One region of the Zhengella sedimenti genome, then DNA from elsewhere that is predicted to be linked to it. Evidence: predicted binding sites of a transcription regulator. Region 1 holds the regulator's gene; each other region holds the start of a gene.

Evidence for each region. The regulator LexA, encoded in region 1, represses DNA repair genes until DNA is damaged. The targets are predictions, from matches to a motif close to TGTTCNNNNTGTGTTCNG.
Region 2: a site for LexA is predicted at 5,072-5,089, ahead of ssb (single-stranded DNA-binding protein). Genes of this name have one in related genera too.
Region 3: a site for LexA is predicted at 3,184-3,201, ahead of recA (recombinase RecA). Genes of this name have one in related genera too.
Region 4: a site for LexA is predicted at 3,840-3,857, ahead of dnaE (DNA polymerase III subunit alpha). Genes of this name have one in related genera too.

Annotation. Positions count from the first base shown of each region.
Region 1 covers NZ_JBKFFP010000004.1:364,920-372,287, forward strand. Annotated here, with positions in the region: gene trpD (anthranilate phosphoribosyltransferase) at 1-500, shown strand, start outside; gene trpC (indole-3-glycerol phosphate synthase TrpC) at 503-1,318, shown strand; gene moaC (cyclic pyranopterin monophosphate synthase MoaC) at 1,322-1,804, shown strand; gene ACLB6G_RS13710 (molybdopterin molybdotransferase MoeA) at 1,816-3,036, shown strand; gene lexA (transcriptional repressor LexA) at 3,150-3,854, shown strand; gene ACLB6G_RS13720 (SDR family NAD(P)-dependent oxidoreductase) at 3,987-4,745, opposite strand; gene ACLB6G_RS13725 (class I adenylate-forming enzyme family protein) at 4,750-6,333, opposite strand; gene ACLB6G_RS13730 (amidohydrolase family protein) at 6,342-7,316, opposite strand.
Region 2 covers NZ_JBKFFP010000011.1:54,483-61,850, reverse strand. Annotated here, with positions in the region: gene ACLB6G_RS20015 (NAD(P)H-hydrate dehydratase) at 1-757, shown strand, start outside; gene ACLB6G_RS20010 (Hsp20/alpha crystallin family protein) at 782-1,273, opposite strand; gene uvrA (excinuclease ABC subunit UvrA) at 1,396-4,317, opposite strand; gene ssb (single-stranded DNA-binding protein) at 5,262-5,783, shown strand; gene ACLB6G_RS19995 (hypothetical protein) at 6,029-6,397, shown strand; gene ACLB6G_RS19990 (MarC family protein) at 6,413-7,039, opposite strand; gene gyrA (DNA gyrase subunit A) at 7,240-7,368, shown strand, end outside.
Region 3 covers NZ_JBKFFP010000006.1:67,198-74,565, reverse strand. Annotated here, with positions in the region: gene ACLB6G_RS16210 (LuxR C-terminal-related transcriptional regulator) at 1-344, shown strand, start outside; gene ACLB6G_RS16205 (hypothetical protein) at 406-690, opposite strand; gene ACLB6G_RS16200 (LuxR C-terminal-related transcriptional regulator) at 970-1,176, shown strand; gene ACLB6G_RS16195 (pseudouridine-5'-phosphate glycosidase) at 1,196-2,113, opposite strand; gene ACLB6G_RS16190 (PfkB family carbohydrate kinase) at 2,110-3,051, opposite strand; gene recA (recombinase RecA) at 3,313-4,395, shown strand; gene alaS (alanine--tRNA ligase) at 4,574-7,228, shown strand.
Region 4 covers NZ_JBKFFP010000002.1:188,645-196,012, reverse strand. Annotated here, with positions in the region: gene proS (proline--tRNA ligase) at 390-1,718, shown strand; gene ACLB6G_RS06580 (lipoprotein-releasing ABC transporter permease subunit) at 1,715-3,013, shown strand; gene ACLB6G_RS06575 (ABC transporter ATP-binding protein) at 3,010-3,690, shown strand; gene dnaE (DNA polymerase III subunit alpha) at 4,106-7,368, shown strand, end outside.

The DNA of each region.
Region 1 (7,368 bases):
TCTTCAACCTGCTCGGGCCCCTTTCCAACCCGGCCGGGGTCAAGCGGCAGCTTGTCGGCGTGTTCGCGCCGCAATGGCTGGAATCGCTGGCCCATGTCCTCAGGGACCTGGGCTCGCAACGGGTCTGGATGGTCCACGGCGACGGCCTTGACGAGATGACCACCACAGGGGTTACCCATGTTGTGGAACTGAACGAAGGCACGGTGCGCCGTTTCGACGTGACACCTGAGGATGCCGGTCTGGCGCGCGCATCGCTCGCCGACCTCAAGGGCGGTGACGGCGCCCACAATGCGAAGGCCTTGCGCGGAGTGCTTCAGGGCGAGAAAAACGCCTACCGCGACATCGCCCTGCTGAACGCCGGCGCCTCGCTCGTCGTTGCGGACAAGGCGGAAACCGTCGCCGAGGGCGTCGCCATGGCCGCGGCCTCCATCGACGAAGGACGTGCCTTCGCCGCGCTGGAACGCCTGGTCGCGGTGTCCAACGCCGGCAAGGAAGCCTGACCATGGCCGATATCCTGAAGAAGATCGAAGCCTACAAACGCGAGGAAATCGCCGCCGCCAAGGCAGCCCTGCCGCTTGCAGAGGTAAGGGCCAGGGCACGCGATGCCGATGCGCCGCGCGGCTTCCTGAAGGCGCTTGAGGACCGCAAGGCGGCCACGCGCTTCGGCCTGATCGCCGAGATCAAGAAGGCCAGCCCGTCCAAGGGTCTGATCCGTGCCGATTTCGACCCACCGGCGCTGGCGCGCGCCTACGAGGCCGGTGGCGCGGCCTGCCTTTCGGTGCTCACCGACAGCCCGAGCTTTCAGGGTGCGCCCGAATTCCTGACGGCCGCGCGTGAGGCCGTCGCCCTGCCCGCCCTGCGCAAGGATTTCATGTTCGAGCCCTACCAGGTCTGGGAAGCCCGGTCATGGGGCGCCGACTGCATCCTCATCATCATGGCAAGCCTTTCCGACGGCGAGGCCCGCGCCCTTGAAGAGACGGCTTTCGAAGCGGGCATGGATGCGCTCATCGAGGTCCATGACGAGGCCGAAATGGAGCGCGCGCTGACCCTCTCCTCCCGCCTGCTCGGGGTGAACAACCGCAATCTGCGCACCTTCGAGGTCAGCCTCGCGACGACCGAGCGCCTGGCCGCGATGGCGCCGGACGACCGCCTGCTCGTCGGCGAGAGCGGCATCTTCACCCATGACGATTGCACGCGGCTTGCCGGCTGCGGCGTGACGACCTTCCTGGTGGGCGAAAGCCTGATGCGCCAGGACGATGTGACGGCCGCAACCCGCGCCCTGCTCGAGGGCGGCACCGCCCGCCGGGCTGTGGGCTGAGCCATGGCTGACCGTCTCACGCATATCGCCGATTCTGGCGAAGCCCACATGGTCGATGTCGGCGACAAGGCCGCGACCACCCGCACGGCCGTTGCGGAAGGCGCGGTGCGAATGAATGCCGGAACGCTCGCCATGATCCTGGCGGGCAATGCCAAGAAGGGCGACGTGATTGCCACCGCGCGCATCGCCGGCATCATGGCCGCCAAGAAGACGCACGAACTGGTGCCGCTGTGTCATCCATTGCTGCTGACAAAGGTGACTGTCGACATCGAGCCTGACGACGCCCTGCCCGGCCTTCGCGTACGCGCCCTGGCGCGCGTCAACGGCCAGACCGGTGTGGAAATGGAAGCGCTTTCTGCTGTCTCGGTGGCTTGCCTGACGATCTACGACATGGCCAAGGCCGTGGACCGCGGCATGGTGCTCACCGATATCCGCCTGATCGAGAAACAGGGCGGAAAATCGGGCCATTGGCGCGCAGAGGACTGAGGAAAGAGAACATGGCATTGCTTCCCGTCGCAGAGGCGCTGTCCCGGCTGCTTGAAGGCGCCGGACTGCTGGGCACGCAGGACGTGCACATCGCCGACGCGGCAGGCCGCTACCTGGCCGAGGACCTGGCCGCGCGCAGAACACAGCCGCCGTTCCCCGCTTCCGCCATGGACGGTTATGCCGTGCGGGCAGCCGACATCGCCACCGTGCCGGCCGAACTGGACGTGATCGGCGAATCCGCCGCCGGCCACCGCTTCTCCGGCAAGGTCGGTGCTGGCGAATGCGTCCGCATCTTCACCGGCGCACCGGTTCCGCCCGGCGCCGACACCGTCATCCTCCAGGAAGACGTGACGGTCCTTGGCGGCGGCCGCATCCGCGCCGGACAGTCAGAGCCGGAAGGCCGCAACATCCGCGTCGAAGGCCTGGACTTCCGCCAGGGCGGTACGATCCTGAAGGCCGGACGAAAGCTGGACGCCGCGGCGCTGTCGCTGGCCGCGGCAGCCAATCACGACCGCCTGCCGGTCGCGCGCAGGCCCCTGGTGGCGATCCTGGCGACCGGTGACGAACTCGTGCCGCCCGGCACCCTGCCCGGCCCGGACCAGATCATTGCATCCAATTCCTTCGGCGTTGCGGCCCTGGCCGCCGAGGCCGGCGCCGCGGTCATCGACCTGGGGATTGCCCGCGACGACCGCGCCGTCATAGCCGCCGCGGTCGGCCGCGCGCGCGATGCCGGCGCCGACATCATCGTCACCTTGGGCGGCGCTTCCGTCGGCGATCACGATCTCGTCCAGTCGGTCCTGACCGACATGGGCATGGACCTCGATTTCTGGAAGATCGCCATGCGGCCCGGCAAGCCCCTCATGGTCGGCCGCTTCGGCGAAACGCGCGTGCTCGGCCTGCCGGGAAATCCTGTCTCCAGCCTGGTCTGTGCCCATCTGTTCCTGCTGCCGCTGATCACCGCGATGTGCGGCGCCCGTCACGTCCACGACATCCGCATGGCCCGGCTGACCGTGCCGATGAAGGCCAATGGCGACCGGCAGGATCATGTGCGCGCGGTCTGCGCGGGCGATGGCACGGGCGGGCTCGGCGTCACGCCTTTCGAGCGCCAGGATTCCTCCATGCTTTCCACCCTCGCCGGGGCCAATTGCCTCGTGATCCGGCCCATCGCTGCCCCGCAAGCGGCAAAAGGCGTTGCGGTTCCCTGCCTCATCCTGCGCAATCCGGACACCTGACACCTTGCCCCGGACCGTCCTTTTCGGGACCGGATGGGCAGCCCCTTGCGGAACAGGACGGGAACAGATATGTTTGTTCCGGTTTTGTATTGCGACTCGTCTGGAGGTGGCCTGTGCTCACCCGCAAACAGCATGAACTTCTGCTCTTCATCCATCAGCGGCTGAAGGAGACGGGCATTCCGCCATCCTTCGACGAGATGAAGGATGCGCTGGACCTGGCTTCGAAATCGGGCATTCACCGCCTGATCACGGCGCTGGAGGAACGGGGCTTCATCCGCCGCCTGCCCAACCGGGCGCGCGCGCTGGAGGTGATCCGTCTTCCCGAGGCCATGGCGAACGGACCGCAGACGCGCGGATTCTCGCCAAGCGTCATCGAGGGTGGCCGGGGGCAACCGGCCGCGGCAAGACCGGCAACGCCCGAAGGCGATGCGGCGCAATCGATCGCCATCCCCGTGATGGGGCGCATTGCCGCAGGCGTGCCGATCGACGCGATCCAGCACCAGACCCACACCATTGCCGTTCCGCCGGACATGCTGGGCGGCGGCGAGCACTATGCGCTTGAGGTACGCGGCGATTCCATGATCGAGGCCGGCATCTTCGACGGTGACACGGTGATCATCCGCAACGGTCAGACCGCCAATCCCGGTGACATCGTCGTCGCCCTGGTGGACGAGGAGGAAGCGACGTTGAAGCGCTTCCGCCGCAAGGGCGCCTCGATTGCGCTCGAAGCGGCCAACCCGTCCTTCGAGACACGGATCTTCCCGCCCCACCGCGTCAAGGTGCAGGGCCGTCTTGTAGGACTGATCCGCCGCTACTGACGACCGGGAACGCCTTGCCTCGCGCGGCGTTCCCATCCTCTGTGAGGGAATGGTCCCGGCACCCTCTGGCAAGATGCCGGACGTTCCGCTTTCGGGAGGGGTGGTCCGGAGACCGGGAGCGGTCCGGTCGGATCAATGCGCGAAATTGTGCATCCCGCCATCGACCGGGATCACATTGCCGGTGATGTAGCCGGCCAGCGGCGAGGCGAGAAAGGCGACCAGGTTTCCGATATCCTCCGGTTTGCCGAAATATCCGATCGGAATGTTCCTCTCGATGAAGCTCTGCCGCGCTTCCTCGGTCGGATGCAGCCTGTTCAAGATCTGCTCGCTCACAATGCGGCCCGGCGGGATGGTGTTGACGGTGATGCCTTCCCTGGCGATGTCGCAGGCCAGCCCCTTTGCCCAGAGATGAACCGCTGCCTTTGCCGCGCTTGCAGCATTGACGCTGCGCGGTTCCATGGTGCCGCTCAGGTTGATGATGCGGCCCCAGCGGGCGGCACGCATGGCCGGCAACAATTCCTGTGTCATCCGCCGCACCGCGGTGAAGTTGAGCGCGAAAGCCTCGTCCCAGTCTTCATCCGGGGCATCGATCGGCAAGGGCCTCGACCCGCCCGCGCAATTGACGAGGATCTGGATCGGGCCGACCGCCTCCTGGGCTTCGCGGGCAATGCGCGCGACATCGTCCTTGTCCGTTATGTCGCCGGGGATCAGGACGAGCCGCCCATGGCCGGCGGCAGCCACCTTTTCGGCCAGCGCCTCCAGAAGATCCGCGCGCCGTGCTGTCGCAACAACGACAGCGCCTTCGCGTGCCAGGACTTCCACGATGCCCGCGCCGATGCCGGCGCTCGCGCCTGTTACCAGCGCCGTGCGTCCCTTGAGTTGCAAATCCATCCGGTCAGGTCCTCTTGAAGTAGTCGGCAAAGCGGTTCTTCTGAACCTTGCCGGTGGTGGTCAGGGGCAAGTCCTTCTCCTCCACGAAATGATAGAGACGCGGAACCTTGTAGGCGGCGAGTTCCTTGCGCATGGCCGCATCGAGGGTCTTTGTGAAGTCTTTAGGAACAGGGCCGCTCGGAACGATGACGGCGCCGATGATCTCGTCACGAACCTCGTCCGGCACTCCGACGACAAAGGCGAGCTTGACGCCGGGCTGGCTCATCAGCAGGTCCTCGACCTCGGCCGGCGACACGTTGATGCCGCCTGTCTTGATCATTTCCTTGATGCGGCCGCGGAAATAGAGAAAGCCGTCCTCATCGACGAACCCGAAATCGCCGGTGCGGAAATAGCCGTCCGGCGTGAACGCCTCGCGGTTCTTGTCCTCGTCCTTGTAGTACCCGATCGTCACATAGCGTTTGATCTGGATTTCCCCGATCCTGCCGCGCGGAAGCTCCTCATTCGTCTCCGGGTCGGCAATGCGCTGGATGACGCCGTCAAGCGGCCTGCCGACGGAGGCATGGACCTTGTCGCGTGGATCCAGCTTGCCGTCGCTGACATTGCAGTTTCCGTAGCTCTCGGTCAGCCCGTAGATGTGGCAGATTTCTGTCGCACCGAGTTCGACGATCCGCTTGAACTGTTCGACCGAACCCGTCGCTCCGCCCGAGCGCAGGCAGGTGAGATCGCGTTTGGGCCGGTCAGGGTGTTCGTGCATCGCTTGCGCCATGTTGGGCGTGCCGTAGAACAGCGTGCACCGCTCTTCCTCTATGATCCGCAGCGCTTCGCCCGCATCGAAATGTTCCTGCAGCACCACGCAGCCGCCATGGGTGAGAAGGTTGAACAGCGCGTTCTCGCAGCCCAGTCCCCAGTAGAGCGACACCGCCAGCCAGAGCCGGTCTTCATGGGTCACATGCATCCGGTTGCCGAGGTTCCACATGTTCTCGATCAGCGCATAGTGCTGGAGTTGGACGCCCTTGGGTGTGGAGGTCGAGCCGGATGTGTAGAGAAGATAGGTCACGTCCTGCGGATCGATGGCCGCCGCCGCGTCGTCCAGGACCTTCTCCGGCACGTCGCGTCCCAGTTCCGGAATGGTCTCGAAGGCGATGCTGTCGCGATAACCCCGGGATCCGTGGTGGATCAGTGTCTTCAGCTTCGGCACCTGCTGGTCATGCGGCTCGAGTTCGCCAAGCATCGCCACATAATCATATTTCAGGAAGCTGTCGGCGAAGATCAGGGCGTCCGCATCCGAATGCTTGAGGATATAGGCCAGCTCCCGCGTCGTGACCCATGTGTTGACGGCGATCATCACGCCGCCGAGGCTGCAGATGGCCAGATCGGCGATGATCCATTCGGGCTTGTTGCCCATCAGGATCGCAACGCGGCTTCCGCGACCGATCCCCAGGGCGGATAGACCTTTCGCGAAGGCGCGCACGGCCTCCTGCAACGAGGAATAGGTGTAGCGCTGGCCACCTCCGACTAGCGCTTCACGGTCACCGAAACGGTTCGCCTGCTCCGCCAGCAGCGCGGGAATGGTTCGACTCTCAGGCATTCGTGGTGTCATATGCGGTCAATCCCGTAGTAACGCGCGGCATTGCCGCCGGCGATCGCCGCGGCCTCGCCGGCTGTGAAGCGGTAGCCCCATTTCGCGGCCGTTTCCGGCAAGTCGCGGATGAACCCGGCCCAATCGGGCAATGTCGAGCGGGAACCGGTGAAACGCGGGCCGGAAGCCTGGTCGGAAGCGAACAGGATGCGCTCGGCGCCGACCAGGCCGCGCCACGTGGCAAGCCGCGCGACCAGTTCGCCTTCGTCTTCAGTGAAGTGTTCGTTCCAGTTGGAAATGTCGATCACGCAGTTCGGCAGGTCGGCGACCAGTTCGGCTGCCCGCTGCCACCAGTGCGGAAAGCCTGCATGGCAAAGGATGATCTTGAGATCCGGCAGTTCCCTGGCCAGCCGGGCGACATGGACCGGATGGACCGGGTTGCTCTCCGAGAAATCGGTTCCCGCGAAATCGGTCCAGACCCCGGTCCGGGTATGGATCTGGACCGGCACGCCGAGCGTGGCCGCCAGCTTCATCATCGGCCTGATGCCGTCATCGGCGGCGGAGAATCCGTCCGGCGTGATTTCCCCGATGCCGGCGAGGCCCTTGTTGACGATCGCGTCGCGGATGAGGTCGAGATGGTTGTCGCGGCGGAAGTCCACCGAGACATGGCAATGGAGGCGTCCCGGATGCCGCTTCTGAAGGCCGGAATAGAACTCGATCTGTTCCTCCAGCGGCGTCGGCGGTTCCTCGCCGAAAACCGGCGCGCCGACATCCAGCATCATGACCATGGTGGCGTCTATGCCGGCCGCATCCATGTTGCCGATGAAATCGTCCCCGTCCGGATCGACCAGCCCTTCGAGCAGTTTGGGCATGATCATGTCGGGCGTGCGGGCGGCATCCTTGGCTGCCCATCCCTCGGCGGCACGGCGGAAGAAGGCCGGCGGCAGGAAGCCCGCCCCCCAGATATGGGCATGAGAATCGATCACTGGCATTGCGGTTCCGCGTGCGTTTCCAATCCCCGGATTGTTCGGTGAAATGTGCCGC
Region 2 (7,368 bases), on a different contig from region 1:
GTCGACGGGGGCGGCGAGGCTGGCGGCCCTGGCGGCCGCGCGCAGCGGGGCAGGGGCCGTCACCGTGCTGTCGCCGCCCTCGGCGGTTCTGGTCCATGCCGCGCACCTGACCTCGATCATGGTGCGCGCGGTGCCCGATGCACAGGCCGTTTCCGCCTTTCTGGACGAGGGGAAGACACGCGCCGCGCTGGCCGGGCCCGGATGCGGCGTGAGAGGGCAGACGCGCGCTGCGGTGCTGGCCATGCTCGCGGCGGGAGCGCGGGATGATGCCCGCGGCCTGAAGGCGCTGGTGCTCGACGCCGATGCGCTGACCGTGTTCCAGGACCGTCCGTCCAGCCTGTTCGAGACCATCGGCGCAAGCGGCCTGCATGTCGTGATGACGCCGCATGAGGGGGAATTCGCGCGCCTGTTCGCCGATCTCGGTCCGCAATGCGGGCTGTCCCGGGTGGACAGGGCGCGACGTGCTGCTTCGCGCTCCGGCGCCGTGGTCGTGCTGAAGGGCGGGGACACGGTGATCGCCGCACCGGACGGACGGGCGGCGATCAACACCAATGCAACGCCGGTGCTGGCGACAGCCGGATCCGGCGACGTTCTGGCGGGCATCGTCACCGGGCTTCTTGCGCAAGGTGTTTCCGGGTTCGAGGCAGCCTGCGCCGCCGTCTGGCTGCACGGCGAAGCCGGGAAGGCCGCCGGCCAGCGGCCGATCGCCGAGGACTTGGCGGAGGCACTGGCGCGGACCCGCTTCCCCGCGCCCTGACCGGACCGGCCGGCGCCGGGCGTTTCAGCCCTTGCCGATCTCGACCTTGCGGCCGCCGGCGGATGCGGTCTTGCGCTTGGGCATGGTCACGGTGAGCACGCCCTTGTCGAAGCTTGCCTCGATAGCTTCCGCATCCACCCTCTCGGGAATCGGAAACGACCGCTGGAAAGCGCCATAGGAGCGTTCGATGACGTGGACATCATCGCGGTCGCCATCATGCTCGATCTTCTTCTCGCCCTTGAGCGTCAGCATGCCGTTGCGGATGGTCAGGTCGACCTGGTCCTCGCTCATGCCGGGCAGTTCGGCGGTCAGCGTGATGGCCTCGTCGTTTTCGGCAATGTCGATGGCAGGCCGGACCGCGCCGGTCATGTCAAGCGAGGGCAGACCGGAACGGGCGGCGAGCGTGCCGCCGGAGCCGAAGAAGCCTTCCATCAGGTCATCCATCTGCTTGCGGAAATCGGCAAAAGGATTGCCGGACCACAGGGACAGGTCCTGCCGTGTGTTCTTGTCAGACATGGGTTCATCCTTTCACATCTCACGAGCCTGCCGCGGGCGGCAGGCAGGAACGCGAAAAGAATGGCGCGGCGGCGGAATCCGTCATTGACGTGCGTCAAGACGGCATTCCGCGAACCGGAGGCCTATTCGGCAGCCTCGACCTTGCGGCCGGGGCGGCGCGCCAGCAGGTCCTTCAGATAGGCGCCGGTATGGCTGCGCGGTTCGGCGGCAATGTCCTCCGGCGTGCCGGAGGCTACCAGTTCGCCGCCGCCGTCGCCACCCTCGGGACCGAGATCGAGCACCCAGTCGGCGGTCTTGATGACCTCCAGGTTGTGCTCGATGACGATCACCGTGTTGCCCTGGTCGACCAGTTCATGCAGCACGTCCAGCAGCTTGGCGACATCGTGGAAATGCAGGCCGGTCGTCGGTTCGTCGAGGATGTAGAGCGTGCGGCCCGTGGCCTTGCGCGACAATTCCTTGGCCAGCTTGATGCGCTGTGCCTCGCCGCCCGACAGGGTGGTCGCCTGCTGGCCGACATGGATGTACCCCAGGCCGACGCGTGCCAGCGTTTCCAGCTTGTCGCGGATGGCCGGAACGGCGGCGAAGAACTCCGCGCCTTCCTCCACCGTCATGTCGAGCACGTCGGCGATGGACTTGCCCTTGTAGGTGACCTCCAGCGTCTCGCGATTGTAGCGCTTGCCGTGGCAGACGTCGCAGGTGACGTAGACATCGGGCAGGAAGTGCATCTCGATCTTGATGACGCCATCGCCCTGGCAGGCCTCGCAGCGCCCGCCCTTGACGTTGAAGGAGAAACGGCCGGGCTGGTAGCCGCGCGCCTTGGCTTCCGGAAGGCCGGCGAACCAGTCGCGGATCGGTGTGAAGGCGCCGGTATAGGTGGCCGGGTTGGAGCGTGGCGTGCGCCCGATGGGCGACTGGTCGATGTCGATGACCTTGTCGACATGCTCCAGCCCCTCAATGCGGTCATGCGGGGCAGGGTTTTCGCGCGCGCCCATGATGCGGCGCGAGGCGGCCCGGAACAGCGTCTCGATGAGGAATGTGGACTTGCCGCCACCGGAAACGCCGGTGACGCATGTGAACGTGCCGAGCGGGATGTCGGCCGTGACGCCCTTGAGGTTGTTGCCGCGCGCATCGACCACGCGAATGCGCTTGCTTTTCGAGGGCTTGCGGCGTTCGGCGGGTACGGGAATGCCCATCGCACCGGACAGGTATTTGCCGGTCAGCGAGTCCGGATGGGCCATGATGTCGGCAGGCGTGCCGCTGGCGATGACGCGCCCGCCATGGATGCCGGCGGCCGGGCCGATGTCGACCACGTGATCGGCGGCGAGGATCGCATCCTCGTCATGCTCCACGACGATGACCGTGTTGCCGAGATCGCGCAGGTGCTTCAGCGTGCCGAGCAGGCGGTCGTTGTCGCGCTGGTGCAGGCCGATGGAGGGCTCGTCGAGCACGTAGAGCACGCCGGTCAGGCCGGAACCGATCTGCGAGGCGAGGCGGATGCGCTGGCTCTCGCCGCCCGACAGCGTTCCGGAATTGCGCGACAGGGTGAGGTAGTCGAGACCGACATCGTTGAGGAACCGCAGCCGTTCGCGGATTTCCTTCAGGATTCGCGCGGCGATCTCGTTCTGCTTGTCCGTCAGGCGTTCGGGGAGGGTCTCGAACCAGTCGTTGGCGCGGCGGATGGACATCTCGGTAACCTGGCCGATATGCAGCCCGTCGATCTTGACCGCCAGGGCCTCGGCCTTCAGCCGGAAGCCGGAACAGACCGGGCAGGGCGTGGCCGACATGTAGCGCTCGATCTCCTCGCGCGCCCAGGAGGATTCCGTCTCCTTCCAGCGGCGCTGCAGGTTCGGGATCACACCCTCGAATGTCTTGGCGGCCTTGTAGGTGCGCAGGCCGTCATCATAGGTGAACTCGATCTTGCGGCTTCCGGTGCCCTGCAGGATGGCGTCCTTCGCCTCTTCGGAAAGGTCGCGCCAGCGGTCGCCCACCTTGAAGCCGTAGGCCTTGCCGAGCCCTTCGAGCGTCTGCAGGTAATAGGGCGAGGTGGACTTGGCCCAGGGGGCGATGGCGCCCTCGCGCAGGGCCACATGCGGCTCGGGCACGACAAGCGCCGGGTCGATGGCCTGCTGGTGGCCGAGGCCGTCGCAGCCCGGGCAGGCGCCGAACGGGTTGTTGAAGGAGAACAGGCGCGGCTCGATCTCCGGAATGGTGAAGCCGGAGACCGGGCAGGCGAACTTTTCCGAGAAGACGACGCGCTCATGGGTGTCGTTCTTGGAGCGGTTGGCTGCCTCGCCCGACAGTTCCTCCGGCGGCAGGGGCCGGTCGGCGAATTCGGCCACGGCCAGGCCGTCGGCCAGCCTCAGGCAGGTCTCGATGGAATCGGCCAGGCGGGCGGCGAGGTCGGCGCGCACGACGACGCGGTCGACGACCACGTCGATGTCGTGCTTGTATTTCTTGTCCAGCGGCGGGACATCGGCGATCTCGTGGAACTCGCCGTCCACCTTGACGCGCTGGAAACCCTTCTTCTGGAGTTCCGCCAGTTCCTTCCGGTATTCGCCCTTCCGGCCGCGCACGATGGGCGCCATGATGTAGAGGCGGGTGCCTTCCTCCATGGCCAGAACGCGGTCGACCATCTGGCTCACCGTCTGGCTCTCGATGGGCAGCCCGGTGGCCGGCGAGATCGGAACGCCGGCGCGTGCGAAGAGCAGGCGCATGTAGTCGTAGATCTCGGTGACCGTGCCGACGGTGGAGCGCGGATTGCGGCTTGTGGTCTTCTGCTCGATGGAGATGGCCGGCGACAGGCCGTCGATCTGGTCGACATCCGGCTTCTGCATCATTTCGAGGAACTGCCGGGCATAGGCCGAGAGGCTCTCGACGTAGCGGCGCTGGCCCTCGGCATAGATCGTGTCGAAGGCGAGCGACGACTTGCCGGACCCCGACAGTCCGGTCATCACGATCAGGCTGTCGCGCGGCAGGTCGAGATCGACATTCTTGAGGTTGTGCTCGCGCGCGCCGCGCACCGTTATCATCTTGTGGTCTGTCATGATCGCTCGCAGCGGGTCCGGCCCGGCGGCCGGCAGGAAAACAGGACTGGTTCCGGAACGTCCGGCGCTGTCCAGCCGGGATTGCGTCTCATGTAGTCATTGTTCACGGCATGGAAAGAGGCGGCCGCGATCCTGCTGACAGCTTTCCCCACACTATCCACAGAATCGCGGACAAAACAAGAACACCTGTGGAAAGCCGGTGGATAAACCGGCAGTTCCGGCACAAAATGTGATCGGCGCGGGCATTGACCGGCGGCGGCTGCGGGCGCATCCTGCAAGGTAGCATCCGGACAGGATGAGGCGCCGGCGGAACGAAGCATCAGGGAATGCTCCCGCCATGGCAGACGATCCCCGCGGATGCCCGAGCGGCCGGTTTTTCCGGCCAGGATGCAAACCGACGACGGGAAAGGGATTGTTCGATGGAACCGCCGAAGAATCCCGGAAGGTCCGCCCAGATGCGGCGGGCCACGGGTTGCAAGGCCCCCGGTGCCTGAGCGGCACCGCGTGACAGGGGACACCGGCAATTCGCCGACAATCTGACTGACAGAACCGGGCCGGCCTGCCAGCCGACGAAAGGCGGGCTATACAGTTCCGGCCCGGACACACCTCCGGCCAAAACCGGTTGAAGGGCAGACCCCAAAAGGCCCGGCGCGCGCAAGATACAGGATCGCGGCCGGGCCAATTTCTCGTGTGGCAGTCTGCCCGGTGATGATCGCATGTGACCTTGCCAGGGCATCCCCTTGACCGCGTCCATGCGAACAAATATAGAACATCGAGAAGCTGGCCACTGTCGCGTTGCTTGTCCGCCATCTAGCTTGTGGACAGAGCGAAAAGCAGGGGGCGGGGACCGCGCAATCATGGCCGCAGCCCGCTAGAGTGCGGCGGAATTCAAGAGACATGCGGGCTACATACTGTCGCCCGGCGGCGAAAGACGGAGTTGGAACATGGCGGGAAGCGTGAACAAGGTCATTCTGGTCGGCAATCTGGGCGCTGACCCGGAGGTGCGCCGCCTCAATTCCGGCGATGCGGTGGTCAACCTGCGCATCGCGACCTCGGAGACCTGGCGCGACAAGAACAGCGGTGAGCGGCGCGAGCGCACCGAGTGGCACAATGTCGTGATCTTCAACGAGCAGCTTGGCAAGGTGGCCGAGCAGTATCTCAAGAAGGGCATGAAGGTTTACCTGGAAGGCCAGTTGCAGACGCGCAAATGGCAGGACCAGCAGGGCCAGGACCGCTACACGACCGAAATCGTGCTGCAGCGCTATCGCGGCGAATTGCAGATGCTCGACGGACGCGGCGGCGGCGACCAGGGCCAGGTCGGCTATGGCGGCGGCGGCGGTTCGCAAGGGCGTTCGGATTTCGGCTCGTCGGGACCGTCCGGCGGCGGCGGCTATGGCGGCGGCCAGCAGGGCGGCGGCGGGGGCGGCGGCTATTCCCGCGATCTCGACGACGAAATTCCGTTCTGATTGTCCGGGGGATCCTGCCTCGCGTGGCTCATCCCCCTGCGAGGCCGTGGCGGACAAATGGTTCCTCGACGGCCTCCGGTACAGGGGGCAGCGCCTGACGCCCCGTCTGCATCATCCCCGTGCCTGCCGCGGGGATTTGCCATTTCGGGATCGAACCGTCCGCGATCTTGCGGCCAGGGGACAGATTCCGGGCTGAACCATTCGTGATTGGCGCGTGTCCGCAGGCGCGGTCATTCTCCCGCGTCATGAGACATTCATTTCTTGCCATCCTCCTTTCATTGCTCGCGCTTCCGGCGCTGGCCGGTGAGGCTGACGTCGTCGATGCGCGCTACTCGCAATCCTCGGACGGCTCCTACACGTTCCATGTCACGGTCCGCCACGCCGACGAGGGCTGGGACCATTATGCCGACCGCTGGCAGGTGATCGGTCCGGACGGCGCCGTGCTGGGCGAACGCGTGCTGGCGCATCCCCATGTCGACGAGCAGCCGTTCACGCGCAGCCAGTCCGGCATCGTCATCCCGGACCACCTGGAAGAAGTGACGGTGCGTGCCCATGATTCCGTTCATGGCTGGGGCGGCATGGAAATGACGCTTCCGCTCAAGGGCCGTTTCTGACCGGACCTGTGGCCGTCAGGCGGCTGCCAGCGCCTTGATGCCGTCGGCGACGAACTGCACGGCGAGGGCGGACAGGATCACGCCGAGCAGGCGCGTGAGGATGGACCGGCCGGTTTCGCCGAGGATCTTGTCGATCCTGTCAGCCAGCAGGAAGACCAACCACGTCAGCAGGATGATGGCACCGACAATGGCGATAAGCGCAGTGCGCGGGCCGGGTTCGGCGAACTGGCCGGACAGGAGAATGACGGCGGAAATGGCGCCGGGGCCGGCGATCAGCGGAATCGCCAGCGGGAAAACCGCGACCTGGCGGATCTCGTCGGCGCTGATCGCCACTTCCGCCGTGTGTTCATGGCGCTGCTGGCGGCGTTCGAAGATCATCTCGAAGGCGATCCAGAACAGGAGCAGGCCGCCGGCGACGCGGAAGGCCGGCAGGGTGATGCCGAAGACGGCCAGGATGCCGGCGCCGGCGAGCGCGAACAGCGCAAGCGTCGCGAAGCCGATCGCCGCGGCGCGCCAGGCGACCTGGTTGCGTTGCGCCCGGTCCATGCCGCGCGTGACGGCCAGGAAAAGCGGCGCGAGGCCGGCCGGGTCGATGGTGACCAGCAGCGTGACAATAGCGGTGGCGATCATGTCGTTGAACATGGGCGTTTCCAGTTTCAGCCTCCGGATTCGGCCGACAGCCTAGCCGTTTCCCGGCGATCCGGCGACCTTTGCGTGACGGCATGGCGCAAGGACCCGTGCGTGCCGGCGTTTGCCTTTGGAAAACCGGCGCCGAAATTGGAATGGCCGCGTGGAATCCTATATACGGAAACAAGTGATTCCAAAGTGATCGTGACACGCATTTGACTGACCAGCCAACACCGCCCCGGCTTCCCGAAGGCATCGAGCCCGTCTCCATCATCGAGGAGATGCAGCGCAGCTATCTCGACTACGCCATGAGCGTGATCGTCAGCCGCGCGCTTCCCGATGTG
Region 3 (7,368 bases), on a different contig from region 1:
CGGTCTGCGACCCCGATGCGCGGCGCAGCGTGGTGATGTATTTCGGTGTGCGCGAGGAAATGAACAGCCGCTATCCGGGCCTCGTGATCGACACGATCGAGACATTTGATGCCATCTGCCAGCGCGGGATCGCAAAAGGGACGGGCGCGGGCTTGTCGGCTCTTGAACTCGCATGTCTCAACGGCCTGGCGAGAGGCCTTTCCATGCAGGATCTGGCCACGGAAGTGGCGCTGAGCGAAACCGCCGTGATGGCGCTGGCGCGCTCCCTGACGCGCAAGCTGGAAGCGGGATCGCTGTACGAAGCCCTCTACAAGGCAGGCAGGATGGGGCTTTCCGGAGACTGACATTTCCGGCGACGCGGCAAGCGGCCGCCGGCCCGGACAAGCCTTGGTGCGAATACCCCGGTCAGACCTCGAAGCTGTGACAGTGTTCCTCGAACAGCCGCAGGATCCCCGACAGGGCTTCGGTCTGGATCTCAGATGCGCTGGCGTTCGGGGCGAGCGTGTGGAGAAGGAAGGCGACGAGTTCGCGCGCTTCCGCCTTCGTCTTCGGTTCAACGGCCATGAGTTCGCTCCACAACGCGGAGAGCTGTCGGTCGATCTCGCCGATCATTGCGGTATCATTGGCCTCGATGGCTTCATCCATGGCCGTCGAAGTCGCATGAAATGCCCTGACCAGTTCGGAAACCATTGCGTGCTTACCATTGCTCCGGCGATACGATATCTTCACCGTGGTGAAACCCCCAACCTGAAACTCTGACGTTCCGCGCGCTGAAACCTATGGAAACCAGCGGCTTGTGTCACGCATCAAACCGTTTCATGCTTAATATGATCGTTCAATTTTTACATGAAATACTAAAGTCGGTTTCATTCGGGTTAAAGTTTTGCTCGCTAGGACTTGTGCTTCGATGTTGCGCACAACACGCCATCCTGCCGGAGAGTCTTGCAGGAAGGCCCCCGGGACGATCACATGAATTTTCAGGCAGAGCTTGGACCGGCCCAGATCACCATTCTGAAAGGATTGGCCAACGGGCTTTCTCCGCGACAACTTGCTGCTGAACTGGGTTTCAGCGAACATGCCGTTGCGGTGATGCTGCGCTGTGCAAGGGACATGCTGGGAGCCCGATCGGAAATACAGGCGGTGATTCTCTATGACCGGCAGTCGGGCGGCCGTTGATCGGCGCAGCCACCGGGCGTCAGGCCGTCGCTGCAAGGGCTGAGGCGATACGGGCGGCCAGCTTCGCGTTGTTCTTCACCAGGGCGATGTTCGTGGCCAGGCTGCGCCCGCCGGTCAGTTCCACGATCCTGGCGAGCAGAAAAGGCGTGACAGCCTTGCCGGAAACGCCCTGCGCCTCTGCCTCCGCCTGTGCTGCAGCGATATGGCGGTTCATCTCGCCGGCAGGGATTTCGTCGGCCTCGGGCACCGGATTGGCCACAAGCATGCCGCCTTCGATACCGAGCGCGCTGCGCATGGCCTGGAAACGGGCAATGCCCTCGGGCGTGTCGATGGTCAGCGGCGCTGGAAAAGGCGATGTCCGCGACCAGAAGGCCGGCATGGTGCGGGTGGCGAAACCGACCACGGGCACGCCGTGGGTTTCCAGCACCTCCAGCGTCTTCGCCACGTCGAGGATGGCTTTTGCTCCCGCGCTGACCACGATGACGGGTGTGCGGGCCAGTTCGGCCAGGTCGGCGGACACGTCGAAAGTCTGCTCCGCGCCCTTGTGGACGCCTCCGATGCCGCCAGTGGCGAAAACGACGATGCCGGCCCGGGCAGCCGCAATCATGGTGGCGGCGACCGTCGTTCCACCGGTGGCGCCGGTCGCCATGGCGAAAGCCAGGTCGGCGCGGCTCAGTTTCATGGCGCCGGCTGTCTGGGCCAGCGCACTGCGTTCTGCCGCCGACAGGCCGATCTTCAGCCGCCCGCCGATGACGGCGATGGTGGCTGGCACCGCGCCGTTTTCCCGGACGACATCTTCCACAGACTGCGCCATCGCCGCGTTGTCCGGGTAGGGCATGCCATGTGTGATGATGGTCGATTCGAGCGCCACGACCGGACGCCGGGCGGCCAGCGCGGCGCTCACGTCCGGGGCGATGTCGAGCGGCAGGTCTGTCATGGCGTGTTGAGCCTCCGGGCTTCGGCGAGACGGGTCTGGAAGGTGGTGTCTGTCAGGTCCGGCGCCGAATCGGCAGTTTCCATGGCAAGCGCGGCGGCAGCAAGACCTTCAAGGGCGGCGCTGTGCAAGTCGCGTCCGCTCATCAGGGCGGCGAGGGTGGCGCCGGTCAGCGCGTCACCGGCGCCCGTGACATCGACCGGGCGGACGGGCAGTGGCCGGAGGGAGCGGATCGCGCCGTTGTCGAGGAGGACGAGCGGCTCGCCGCCCGACGTGATGACGGCCTGCGCGAGGCCGCGGGAGGCAAGTGCCCGGGCCAGTTCCCCGCCTTGCGCGCCCGCGGGCAGGCCGGTCAGCGCCACGGCCTCGGCCCTGTTGCAGAAGAGACAGGCCACACGCTCCAGAAGCGGCGTCCAGCGCAGTGCCTTGGCAGGTGAGACCGCCATGGCGTGAAGCGGACGGCCATCGGCAAGTTCAGCCAGCCGGCGCAGGGCGGAGCCAGGCAGGTTGGCATCGGCGAGGATCGCATCGGCGGCCCGAACGGCATCGCGCAGCGGACGCCGGCGCAAAAGACGGTCGAAGACCGCTTCGTAGAGCGCCATGTCGGCCAGGCCGACGATCTGTTCGCCATCCTGGTCGAGCAGGGACGTATAGGACGGAGTGGTGCGGTCCAGGAAGGTGGCCGAAAGGTCGCGGATGCCCGCCCGGGCGATGGTCTCGGCCACGGTGCTGCCGGCCGCGTCGCCACCGCGTGCGGAAACCAGCGCCGCCCGCACGCCCCGCCCGGCTGCCGCACGGGCGGCATTGAAGGCGCCGCCGCCGACAGTCTCGCGCATGGCGCCCGGATGCGAAGCGCCTGGCGAGAACGGGACCGACAAGCGTCCCCGGCGGTCGACATGGGCACCGCCAATGGCCAGCAGGGTGGGGATCGGCAATGTCATCCTGCGACCAACAAACCGGCGGACGGAATGAAGGGGGGCGGCGAATCGCAACGGGGGCCGCGGCGCCGGCGCTCGCCCGGCCGCCGTGGAAACGAACAGAAAGAAATCCGTTTCATGCCTTCGCGCCCGTTGCGGAACAAAATTTGAACATGCTTTGAAAACAACATGTTGTGACCCTTGTCAATGCGGAACAAATGGCGTACAAATAATTCATGGCGTTGCGGCGCCCGATCGTTCAAGTCGGGGAACAAGGTGTATATCATGGCGCAGAATTCGTTACGGCTCGTTGAGGACAAATCAGTGGACAAGTCAAAGGCGCTCGACGCTGCGCTTTCGCAGATCGAAAGGGCATTCGGCAAGGGGTCGATCATGCGGCTCGGCCAGAACGAGCAGGTGGTCGAGATCGAGACGGTGTCGACCGGTTCGCTCGGCCTGGACATCGCGCTCGGCATTGGCGGCCTTCCCAAGGGGCGCATCATCGAGATCTACGGGCCGGAAAGTTCCGGCAAGACGACGATGGCCCTGCAGACCATTGCCGAGGCGCAGAAGAAGGGCGGCATCTGCGCCTTCGTGGACGCGGAGCACGCGCTGGATCCGGTCTATGCGCGAAAGCTCGGCGTGGATCTGGAGAACCTGCTGATTTCCCAGCCGGATACCGGTGAGCAGGCGCTGGAAATCGCCGATACCCTGGTGCGGTCGGGCGCTGTGGACGTGCTCGTCGTGGATTCGGTGGCGGCCCTGACGCCGCGTGCCGAGATCGAGGGCGAGATGGGCGATTCGCTGCCGGGCATGCAGGCCCGGCTGATGAGCCAGGCACTGCGCAAGCTGACCGCATCGATCTCGCGTTCCAACACCATGGTGATCTTCATCAACCAGATCCGCATGAAGATCGGGGTCATGTTCGGTTCGCCGGAGACGACGACGGGTGGCAATGCGCTGAAGTTCTATGCCTCGGTCCGTCTCGACATCCGCCGCATCGGTTCGGTCAAGGACCGTGACGAGGTGGTGGGCAACCAGACACGCGTGAAGGTGGTCAAGAACAAGATGGCGCCGCCATTCAAGCAGGTCGAGTTCGACATCATGTATGGCGAAGGCGTTTCCAAGACGGGCGAGCTGATCGACCTGGGCGTCAAGGCCGGCATCGTGGAGAAGTCCGGCGCCTGGTTCTCCTACAATTCCCAGCGCCTGGGCCAGGGCCGCGAGAACGCCAAGCAGTTCCTGCGTGACAACCCTGAACTCGCCAACGAGATCGAGACGGCGCTGCGCCAGAATGCCGGGCTCATCGCCGACGGGTTTCTCGACAATGGCGAGGGCGACGCGGGAGACGAAGCGAACGGCATGTAACGGCCGATCGCACCCGTCGATGGATCGCCGCGCGGCCCTTCACCAGGCAGTGCGGCGTTTTTCGTTTCCTGACGCGGCGGTCTCCGCCGACATTCTGGACAGTGCCGGTGGCGAAAGATAAAAGGCGGGTTCGCGCAACCCGCCGGCCCGGCGGCCCCTTCTCAGCAGGACAGGAACCATGAGTGGCGTAAACGAGATCCGGTCGGCTTTTCTCGACTTCTTTGCCAGGAACGGACACGAGACTGTCGCGTCCAGTCCGCTGGTGCCGCGCAACGATCCCACGCTGATGTTCACCAATGCCGGCATGGTGCAGTTCAAGAACGTTTTCACCGGCCTGGAGAAGCGCGACTACAACCGCGCGGCCACGTCGCAGAAATGCGTCCGCGCCGGCGGCAAGCACAACGATCTCGACAATGTGGGCTATACCGCCCGCCACCATACCTTCTTCGAGATGCTGGGGAATTTCTCCTTCGGCGATTATTTCAAGGAAGAGGCGATCCGCCTTGCCTGGGAACTGATCACCAAGGAATTCGGCCTGGCGAAGGACAGGCTGCTCGTCACGGTCTATCACACCGATGACGAGGCAGCGGGTCACTGGAAGAAGATTGCCGGCCTTTCCGACGACCGCATCATCCGCATCGCCACATCGGACAATTTCTGGGCCATGGGCGATACCGGCCCATGCGGTCCGTGCTCGGAAATCTTCTACGATCATGGCGACAAGATCCCGGGCGGCCCGCCCGGAAGTCCGGACGAGGACGGCGACCGCTTCATCGAGATCTGGAACCTCGTCTTCATGCAATACGAGCAGGTGACGAAGGAAGAACGGGTCGAACTGCCGCGGCCTTCCATCGACACCGGCATGGGGCTGGAACGCATCGCGGCGGTGTTGCAGGGCGAGCACGACAATTACGACATCGACCTGTTCAAGGCGCTGATCAGGGCGTCGGAAGAGGCGACGGGCGTGGAGGCCGAGGGCAGGTTCCGCGCGAGCCACAGGGTGATCGCGGACCATCTGCGCGCTTCCAGCTTCCTGATCGCCGATGGCGTGCTGCCGTCCAATGAGGGGCGCGGCTATGTGCTGCGCCGGATCATGCGCCGCGCCATGCGCCATGCCCAGCTTCTGGGCGCCGAGGAGCCGCTGATGTGGCGTCTCGTGCCCGCGTTGCTGCGCGAAATGGGACAGGCCTATCCGGAACTGGTGCGCGGCAGGGATCTGATCACCGAGACGCTCAAGCTGGAGGAGAGCCGCTTCCGCAAGACGCTTGCCCGCGGCCTGTCGCTGCTGGAGGATGCCACGTCGGACATTGGCGCCGGCGGCGAACTCGACGGCGAGACCGCCTTCAAGCTTTACGACACCTACGGCTTTCCGCTGGACCTGACCCAGGACGCGCTGCGCCAGCGTGGCATCGGCGTCGATACGGACGGTTTCAATGCCGCCATGGCGCGCCAGAAGGCCGAGGCACGGGCCAATTGGGCAGGATCGGGCGAGGCGAAGACCGAGACCGTCTGGTTCGAACTCCGTGAAAAGTTCGGGGCGAGTGAATTCCTCGGCTATGAAACCGAAAGCGCAGAGGGTGTGATCCAGGCGCTCGTCCAGGATGGCAAGCCCGTTGACCGGGTTGCCGAGGGCGGGAACGTTGCCGTGGTGGTCAACCAGACGCCCTTCTATGGCGAGTCCGGCGGACAGATGGGCGACACGGGCGTCATCACGGGCGACGGCTTTGTCGTGCGCGTCACCGATACGCAGAAGCGGGCGGATGGCCTGTTCGTGCACTTCGGCACCGTCAGCGAGGGCGAGGTTCGCACTGGCGCCGAGGTTGAGCTGATGGTCGATTCGGCGCGCCGCTCGCGTCTGCGGGCGAACCATTCCGCAACCCACCTTGTCCACGAGGCGCTGCGCGAGGTGCTGGGCACGCATGTGGCGCAGAAGGGGTCGCTGGTCGCGCCGGACCGTCTGCGGTTCGACTTTTCCCATCCCAAGCCCATCAGCGACGAGGAACTGGAGCGTATCGAGCACCTGGCCAACGAGATCGTGGTGCAGAATGCGCCCGTCTCAACCCGCCTGATGGCGGTCGATGACGCCATTGCCGAGGGCGCCATGGCGCTGTTCGGGGAAAAGTACGGCGACGAGGTCCGCGTGGTGTCGATGGGCACGGCGCTGCATGGCGAGCGGGCAGGCAAGCCCTATTCGGTCGAGCTTTGCGGCGGCACCCATGTGCGCGCCACCGGCGACATCGGTCTGGTGCGGCTGGTTGCGGAGAATGCGGTGGCCGCCGGCGTCCGCCGTATCGAAGCCCTGACCGGGGAGGATGCCCGCCGCTATCTGGACGAACAGGACCGGCGTGTGCGCGACATGGCGGCTGCGCTGAAGGTTGCGCCGGCGGATGTGGTTTCGCGTCTCGAACAGGTGCTCGACGAGCGCAGGAAACTGGAGCGCGAGCTGACCGAAGCGCGGCGCAAGCTGGCGCTGGGCGGCGGCGGTTCGGGCGATGGCGGCGTGGAAGAGGTGAACGGCGTGAAGTTCATGGGCCGTGTGGTCGAGGGTGTCTCGCCGCGCGATCTCAAGCCGCTGGCCGATGAAGGCAAGCAGGCGCTCGGTTCGGGCGTCGTGGTCTTTGCCGGCAAGGGCGAGGACGGCAAGGCGAGCGTTGTCGTTGCCGTCACGGCGGACATGACGGAACGCTTCTCGGCGGTCGACCTGGTGCGCATCGCGTCCGAGGCGCTGGGCGGCAAGGGCGGCGGCGGCCGGCCGGACATGGCGCAGGCCGGCGGGCCCGATGCCTCCAAGGCCGGTGATGCCGTCGCGGCGGTGCGCGAAGCTCTGGGGTAACGCCTCGCGTCCCCGAATTCAGTCCTCGAAGGGCGCCGCCGTTACCGGTGGCGCCTTTTCGATTCAGGCAGCCGGATGCGAATCGCGTTTTGAACAGCCGGGGATTTCCCGGCGGCCGGCAAGACATGCATTGAAGAAAA
Region 4 (7,368 bases), on a different contig from region 1:
CGCTGCGAGACATGCAAAAAAAAAGCAAGGCGCGAGGCCTTGCCATTCAGTTACGCGTTGATCCGTTTCCGAAAGCGGCGGCAGCGTGTTAACGCGCCAGGATCACATCCTCCCAAGACTTTGACCGCGTGTAGGACACCAGCTTGGTTTGCCGGCCCCTTGTTGTGGTGGGGACCATAGACGCAAGCGCGACGGTTTGTCACCCTCTTTTTGCTGCATTTTCAATCAAATGCTTGCTGCAGTGCAACACAAGCCCGGCCGCGGCCCGGGCATGTGCCGTCGGGTTTCCAATTCGCCTTGAAATGGCTATGAAGCGCTGAAAGATTCCGCAGGCTTCGGTGGGGGCGCCGATTCCTGTCTCTCCGATCGCCCGTTTCCAGGACCCGTCCATGCGTCTTTCCCGTTATTTCCTGCCCATCCTCAAGGAAAATCCCCGCGAGGCGGAGATCGTTTCGCATCGCCTGATGCTGCGCGCCGGCATGATCCGTCAGCAATCGGCCGGCATCTTCTCGCTGCTGCCGCTTGGCCTGAAGGTCCTCGGCAAGGTGAACACGATCATCCGCGAGGAGCAGAACCGGGCAGGGGCCATCGAGATCCTCATGCCCACCATCCAGTCGGCCGAGCTGTGGCGCGAGAGCGGCCGCTACGACGATTATGGCAAGGAGATGCTGCGCATCAAGGACCGCCACGAGCGCGACATGCTGTATGGCCCGACCAACGAGGAGATGGTCACCGACATCTTCCGTTCCTATGTCCGTTCCTACAAGGACCTGCCGCTCAATCTCTATCACATCCAGTGGAAGTTCCGGGACGAGGTGCGTCCGCGTTTCGGCGTCATGCGCGGCCGGGAGTTTCTCATGAAGGACGCTTATTCCTTCGATCTCGATTACGAGGGCGCACGGGCGGCCTACAACCGCATGTTCGTTGCCTATTTGCGCACCTTCGAGCGCATGGGCATGAAGGCCATCCCGATGCGTGCCGACACCGGCCCCATCGGCGGCGATCTCAGCCACGAATTCATCATCCTGGCGGAGACCGGTGAATCGGAGGTCTTTTGCCATGCCGACTTCATGTCCATGACCGCGCCGGGCGCCGATGTGGACTTCACCAACGATGCCCAGATCGCCGCGGTGGTGAACCAATGGACCACGCCCTATGCCGCCACCGACGAGATGCATGACGAGGCGGCATGGGCCGCGCTGCCGGAGGAAAGCCGCATGAACGCGCGCGGTATCGAGGTCGGCCACATCTTCCATTTCGGCACCAAGTATTCCGAACCGATGGGTGCCCGGGTCACCGGACCCGACGGCAGGGAGCACCCTGTCTCCATGGGTTCCTACGGCATCGGCCCGACCCGTGTTGTCGCTGCCATCATCGAGGCCAGCCACGATGAAAACGGCATCGTCTGGCCGGATGCCGTCGCGCCCTTCGACCTGTCGATCATCAACATGAAGCCGGGCAACGACGCCTGCGACGGCGCCAGCGAACGGCTTTATGCGGCGCTGACGGCAGCCGGGCGGGACGTGCTCTACGACGATACCGACAAGAGCGCCGGCCAGAAATTCGCCACCCATGACCTGATCGGCATACCGTACCAGATCATCGCCGGGCCGCGCGGCATCGCCAATGGCGAGGTCGAGGTGAAGAACCGGCGCAGCGGGGAGCGCGAGACCATGACCATCGATGCCGCGATCAACCGTTTCGGCGGCGGCGCATGAGCGAAGCCGCGGCCTCTCCGGAGAGCGCGGCGCCTGCCGGCGCCGGTCCCTTCTCCGCCTTCGAGCGCATGGTGGCCCTGCGCTACCTGCGCTCGCGGCGCAAGGAAACAATCGTTTCCGTCATCGCGCTCATTTCCTTCATCGGCATCATGCTGGGGGTCGCGACCCTTATCATCGTCATGGCGGTCATGAACGGATTTCGCGTCGAACTGCTCGACCGGATCCTTGGCGTCAACGGTCATGTCATCGTCCAGCCGGTTGACAGTCCGCTCAGCGACTATGATGCCGTCGCCGCGCGCATTTCAGCCCTTGACGGCGTGCGTGCGGCGCTGCCGCTGGTGGAAGGCCAGGCGCTGGCCTCCGGCCGCATCGGCGCCGGCACCGGAGCCCTCGTGCGCGGCGTGCGCGACAGCGACATCCCGAAGATCCAGATGCTCGCGGGCAATGTGCGGCAGGGCTCGCTCGACGGCTTCGAGGCCAGCGAGGGCGTGGCCATCGGCGCCCGCATGGCCGACAATCTCGGCCTTGCGCTGGGCGACATGCTGACGCTGGTCTCGCCCGATGGCGACGTGACCCCGATCGGCACGACGCCACGCGTGAAGGGCTACCCTGTCATCGCGATCTTCGAGATCGGCATGTCGGAATACGACTCGTCGATCGTCTACATGCCGCTCGCCGAAGCCCAGCTCTATTTCAACAACGAGGACCGCGTCCAGTCGATCGAGGTTTTCCTCGACGATCCCGACGCGGTCGACGACATGCGCCCCCTGATCGAGACGGCGGCGGCCCGGCCGGTCTTCCTGACCGACTGGCGCCAGCGCAACCGCGCCTTCTTCTCCGCCCTCCAGGTGGAACGCAACGTCATGTTCATGATCCTGACGCTCATCGTGCTCGTTGCCGCGCTCAACATCATTTCCGGTCTCATCATGCTGGTGAAGGACAAGGGCCGCGACATTGCCATCCTGCGCACCATGGGCGCGACGTCGGGTTCCATCCTGCGCATCTTCCTGATGACGGGTTCGGCCATCGGGCTGACAGGCACGCTTGGCGGGCTCGTCCTGGGCCTCATCGTCTGCTGGAACATCGAATCCATCCGGCAGTTCTTTTCCTGGCTGTCCAACACGCAGATCTTCGATCCCAACCTCTATTTCCTCAGCCAGTTGCCGGCGAAGATCGATGCCGGCGAAACGCTCGCCGTGCTCGTCATGGCCATGGTACTGTCCTTCATCGCCACGATCATTCCCGCTTGGCGGGCCGCCCGCATCGATCCCGTCGAAGCCCTGAGGTATGAATGATGGCCGCGGCACTCGAGTTGAAGTCCGTCAGCCGGCATTACGATCAGGGCGGCAAGCGGCTCGACATCCTGCTTGATTGCGACTTCACCCTGCGTTCCGGCGAGATGGTCGCGCTGGTGGCGCCCTCCGGGGCGGGCAAGTCGACGCTGCTGCACACCGCCGGCCTGCTGGAACGTCCCGACAGCGGCGACGTTCATGTCAATGGCCGCGCCTGCGGCCGGCTCAACGATGACCAGCGCACGGCCATCCGCCGCAATGACATCGGCTTCGTCTACCAGTTCCACCACCTGCTGCCCGAGTTTTCCGCCCTGGAAAACATCATGATGCCGCAACTCGTCCATGGCCTGTCGCGCGCCGAGGCCGCCGACCGGGCCGGGCAACTGCTCGATTACATGAAGGTCGGCCACCGTGGCGACCACCGCCCCTCCCAATTGTCTGGCGGCGAACAGCAGCGGGTCGCCATTGCGCGCGCCGTCGCCAATGCGCCGCTGGTCCTGCTCGCCGACGAACCGACGGGCAATCTCGACCCCGTGACCTCGTCCTACGTTTTCGAGGCGCTGGAAGCGCTGGTGCGCAAGTCCGGCCTGGCGGCGCTGATCGCGACCCACAATCACGAACTTGCCCGGCGCATGGACCGCCGCGTCACGCTGAAGGACGGCAAGGTCGTCTCCCTTTAGACCGCATTCGCGGACTGCCTCGCGGAAGGGCCGGGCGGACCATCCGGGCCCGGCCGCGATAACCTTCCCTTAACCATGGATCGGCGGATAGCGGGGAAAATGTTCCCTGTTTGTTTGCGTGCGTTGACATGAGAACAAAACGAGAATACAGGAACACAAGAAGAACATTGACGGAGCTACTGCCATGACTGACCTGATCTATGACGTCGCATCGCTGGTCTCGGTTTCCATGTTCATCGTCGCTTCGGCGATGTGGATCGGCGCGCTGTAAGCGGGCAGGGCCCGCGGCGCGGCTGAATGATGGGGAAAGAACCTCCGGCTCGCGCCGCGCCTGCGCGCCTGCACTGGACTCGCCCCGTCCGAAGCCGGACACTGCATCCCGGTTTCACGGATTCGCACGGGACAGGCATACGCGATGGACGGCCAGGCGCGAGACGGACGGATGTTCATTCATCTGCGGGTTCATTCGCAATACTCGTTGCTGGAAGGGGCGCTTCCGCTCGGAAAGATCATTGGCCATGCGCTGAAGGATGAAGCGCCCGCCATTGCGATTGCCGATACCAACAACCTGTTCGGCGCCCTTGAGTTTGCCCAGAAGGCGGTCAAGGACGGCGTCCAGCCGATCATCGGCTGCCAGTTGTCCGTCGACTTTGCCGACAGGGACGATGACAGCGGGCGCAACCAGAACCGCAAGCCCGAGGCCTTGCCATCACTGGTGTTCATCGCCGCCAGTGAATCGGGCTATGCCAATCTCGTTCGGCTTGTATCGCGCGCCTATCTGTCGACGGGCGAGGGCGAACCGGTCCATGTCACGCCGGCCTGGATCGGGGAACTTGCCGAGGGCGTCATCTGCCTGACCGGCGGTCCCGACGGTCCGATCGGCCGCGAACTGAAAGCCGGCCATGGCGCCGTGGCTCATCAGCGGCTTGCGGCGTTGCATCGCTGGTTCGGTGACCGCCTTTATGTCGAACTGCAGCGCTGCGGCAACTGGGACCGGGCGCTGGAAGCCGAAACGGTCCGGCTTGCCCACGACCATCGCTTGCCGCTCGTGGCGACCAACGAGGCTTTCTTTCCCGCCAGGGGCGACTACGACGCCCATGACGCCCTGATCGCCATCGCGGAAGGAACGGTGATCGCGGTGGATGAACGGCGCAAGCTGACGCCCGACAACCACCTGCGCAGCCAGGCCGACATGATCGCGCTTTTCGCCGACCTGCCGGAGGCCATCGACAACACGGTCGAGATCGCCCGCCGCTGCCATTACTATCCCGAGACACGCAGCCCGATCCTGCCCCGCTTCACCGGCGGCGATTTGGAGGACGCCGAGGCCGTGGTGGCTGCCGAGGCTGCCGAACTGCGCCGCCAGGCGGTCGAGGGGCTTGCGCGGCGCCTTGAGAACCAGGGGCTTTCGCCCGGATATACCCGCGAGGATTACGAGCAGCGGCTCGATTACGAACTCGGCATCATCGAGCGGATGAAGTTTCCCGGCTACTTCCTGATCGTCGCGGACTTCATCAAGTGGGGCAAGGCGCACAATATTCCGGTCGGTCCCGGCCGCGGTTCCGGCGCCGGCTCGCTGGTCGCCTGGGTCCTGACCATCACCGACATCGACCCCCTGCGGTTCTCGCTCCTGTTCGAGCGCTTCCTCAATCCCGGACGCGTGTCGATGCCCGACTTCGACATCGATTTCTGCCAGGAACGGCGCGACGAGGTGATCCGCTACGTGCAGGAGAAATACGGCCGCGACCAGGTGGCCCAGATCATCACCTTCGGATCGCTGCAGGCGCGCGCTGTCCTGCGGGATGTCGGCCGTGTGCTGCAGATGCCCTACGGCCAGGTTGACCGGCTCACCAAGCTGGTGCCGTCCAACCCGGCAAATCCGGTGCCGCTGGAAAAGGCTGTTGCCGACGAACCCCGCTTCGCCGAGGAGATCGAGAAGGAGCCGATTGTCGGGACGCTGATCGACATCGCCAGGAAGCTGGAGGGGCTCTACCGCCACGCCTCCACCCATGCCGCGGGCATCGTCATCGGCGACCGGCCGCTGTCGGAACTGGTGCCCATGTATCGCGATCCGCGGTCCGACATGCCGGTCACCCAGTTCAACATGAAGTGGGTCGAACAGGCGGGACTGGTCAAGTTCGACTTCCTTGGCCTGAAGACCCTGACCGTGATCGAGACGGCGGTGAAATTTGTCCGCCGGCGTGGCGTCGAACTGGACATGTCGCAGATCCCGCTGGACGATACACCGACCTACCAGATGCTGGCGCGCGGCGAGACCGTCGGCATCTTCCAGGTGGAATCGGCGGGGATGCGCAAGGCGCTGATCGGCATGAAGCCGGACTGCATCGAGGACATCATCGCCCTTGTCGCGCTGTACCGGCCGGGTCCGATGGAGAACATCCCCACCTACAATGCCCGCAAGCACGGGCAGGAGGAGATCGCCTCCATCCACCCGAAGATCGACCACCTGGTCAAGGAGACGCAGGGCGTCATCGTCTACCAGGAACAGGTGATGCAGATCGCGCAGGAGCTGTCCGGCTATTCGCTGGGCGAGGCCGATCTGCTGCGCCGGGCCATGGGCAAGAAGATCCGCGCCGAGATGGACAAGCAGCGCGTGCGATTCGTCGACGGCGCGGTCGAGCGCGGCGTCTCCAAGGCCCAGGCCAACACGATCTTCGACCTGTTGGCCAAGTTCGCCGACTACGGCTTCAACAAGTCACACGCCGCCGCCTATGCCGTGGTTTCCTACCAGACGGCCTGGCTGAAGGCGCATTATCCGGTCGAGTTCCTGGCCGCGTCCATGTCGCTCGACATGAACAACACCGACAAGCTCAACGACTTCCGCCAGGATGCCCTGCGCCTCGGCATCGAGGTCGTCCCCCCGTCGGTCATGACCTCCCATCACCTGTTCGAGGTGGGCGAGAACCGCATCTACTATTCGCTTTCGGCCATCAAGGGTGTCGGCGAGGCCGCCGTGCATCACATCGAGGCGCGGCGCGCGGAGAAGCCGTTCGAATCGCTGGAGGATTTCTGCGAGCGGATTGATCCGCGCATCGTCGGCAAGCGTGTGCTGGAAAGCCTGATTTCGGCCGGCGCGCTCGATTGCTTCGGCCATGCGCGGGAAAACATGCTGGCCGGCCTTGACCGCATGATGGGGCTCGGCGCACGCGCTGCCGAGAACGCCGCTTCCGGCCAGCATGACATGTTTGCCGGCGGATCGGGCGCCGTGGCCGAGAAACTGCGCCTGCCGGCTGCCGAACCCTGGAGTTCGGCGGAAAAGCTGCATCGCGAGTTCCAGGCCGTCGGTTTCTACCTTTCGGCCCATCCGCTCGATGAACATGCCGAGGCGCTCAAGCGCATGCGCGTCCAGAACTGGGCCGAATTTTCCGCCGCCGTGAAGCGCGGCGCAAGCGCGGGCCGCCTTGCCGGGACGATCGTCTCCCGGCAGGAACGGCGCATCCAGAATGGCGCTTCGCGCATGGGCATTGTCATGCTCACCGATGCATCCGGCCAGTACGAGGCGGTGCTCTATTCCGAAGACCTGCTGAAATACCGCGATCTGCTGGAACCCGGCAATTCCGTCGTCATCACTGTTGCCGCCCGCGACAATCCCGAAGGCGTGCGGGTTCGCATCCAGACGGTGAAACTGCTGGGCGGCGAGGATGCGCAGGCCTCGCT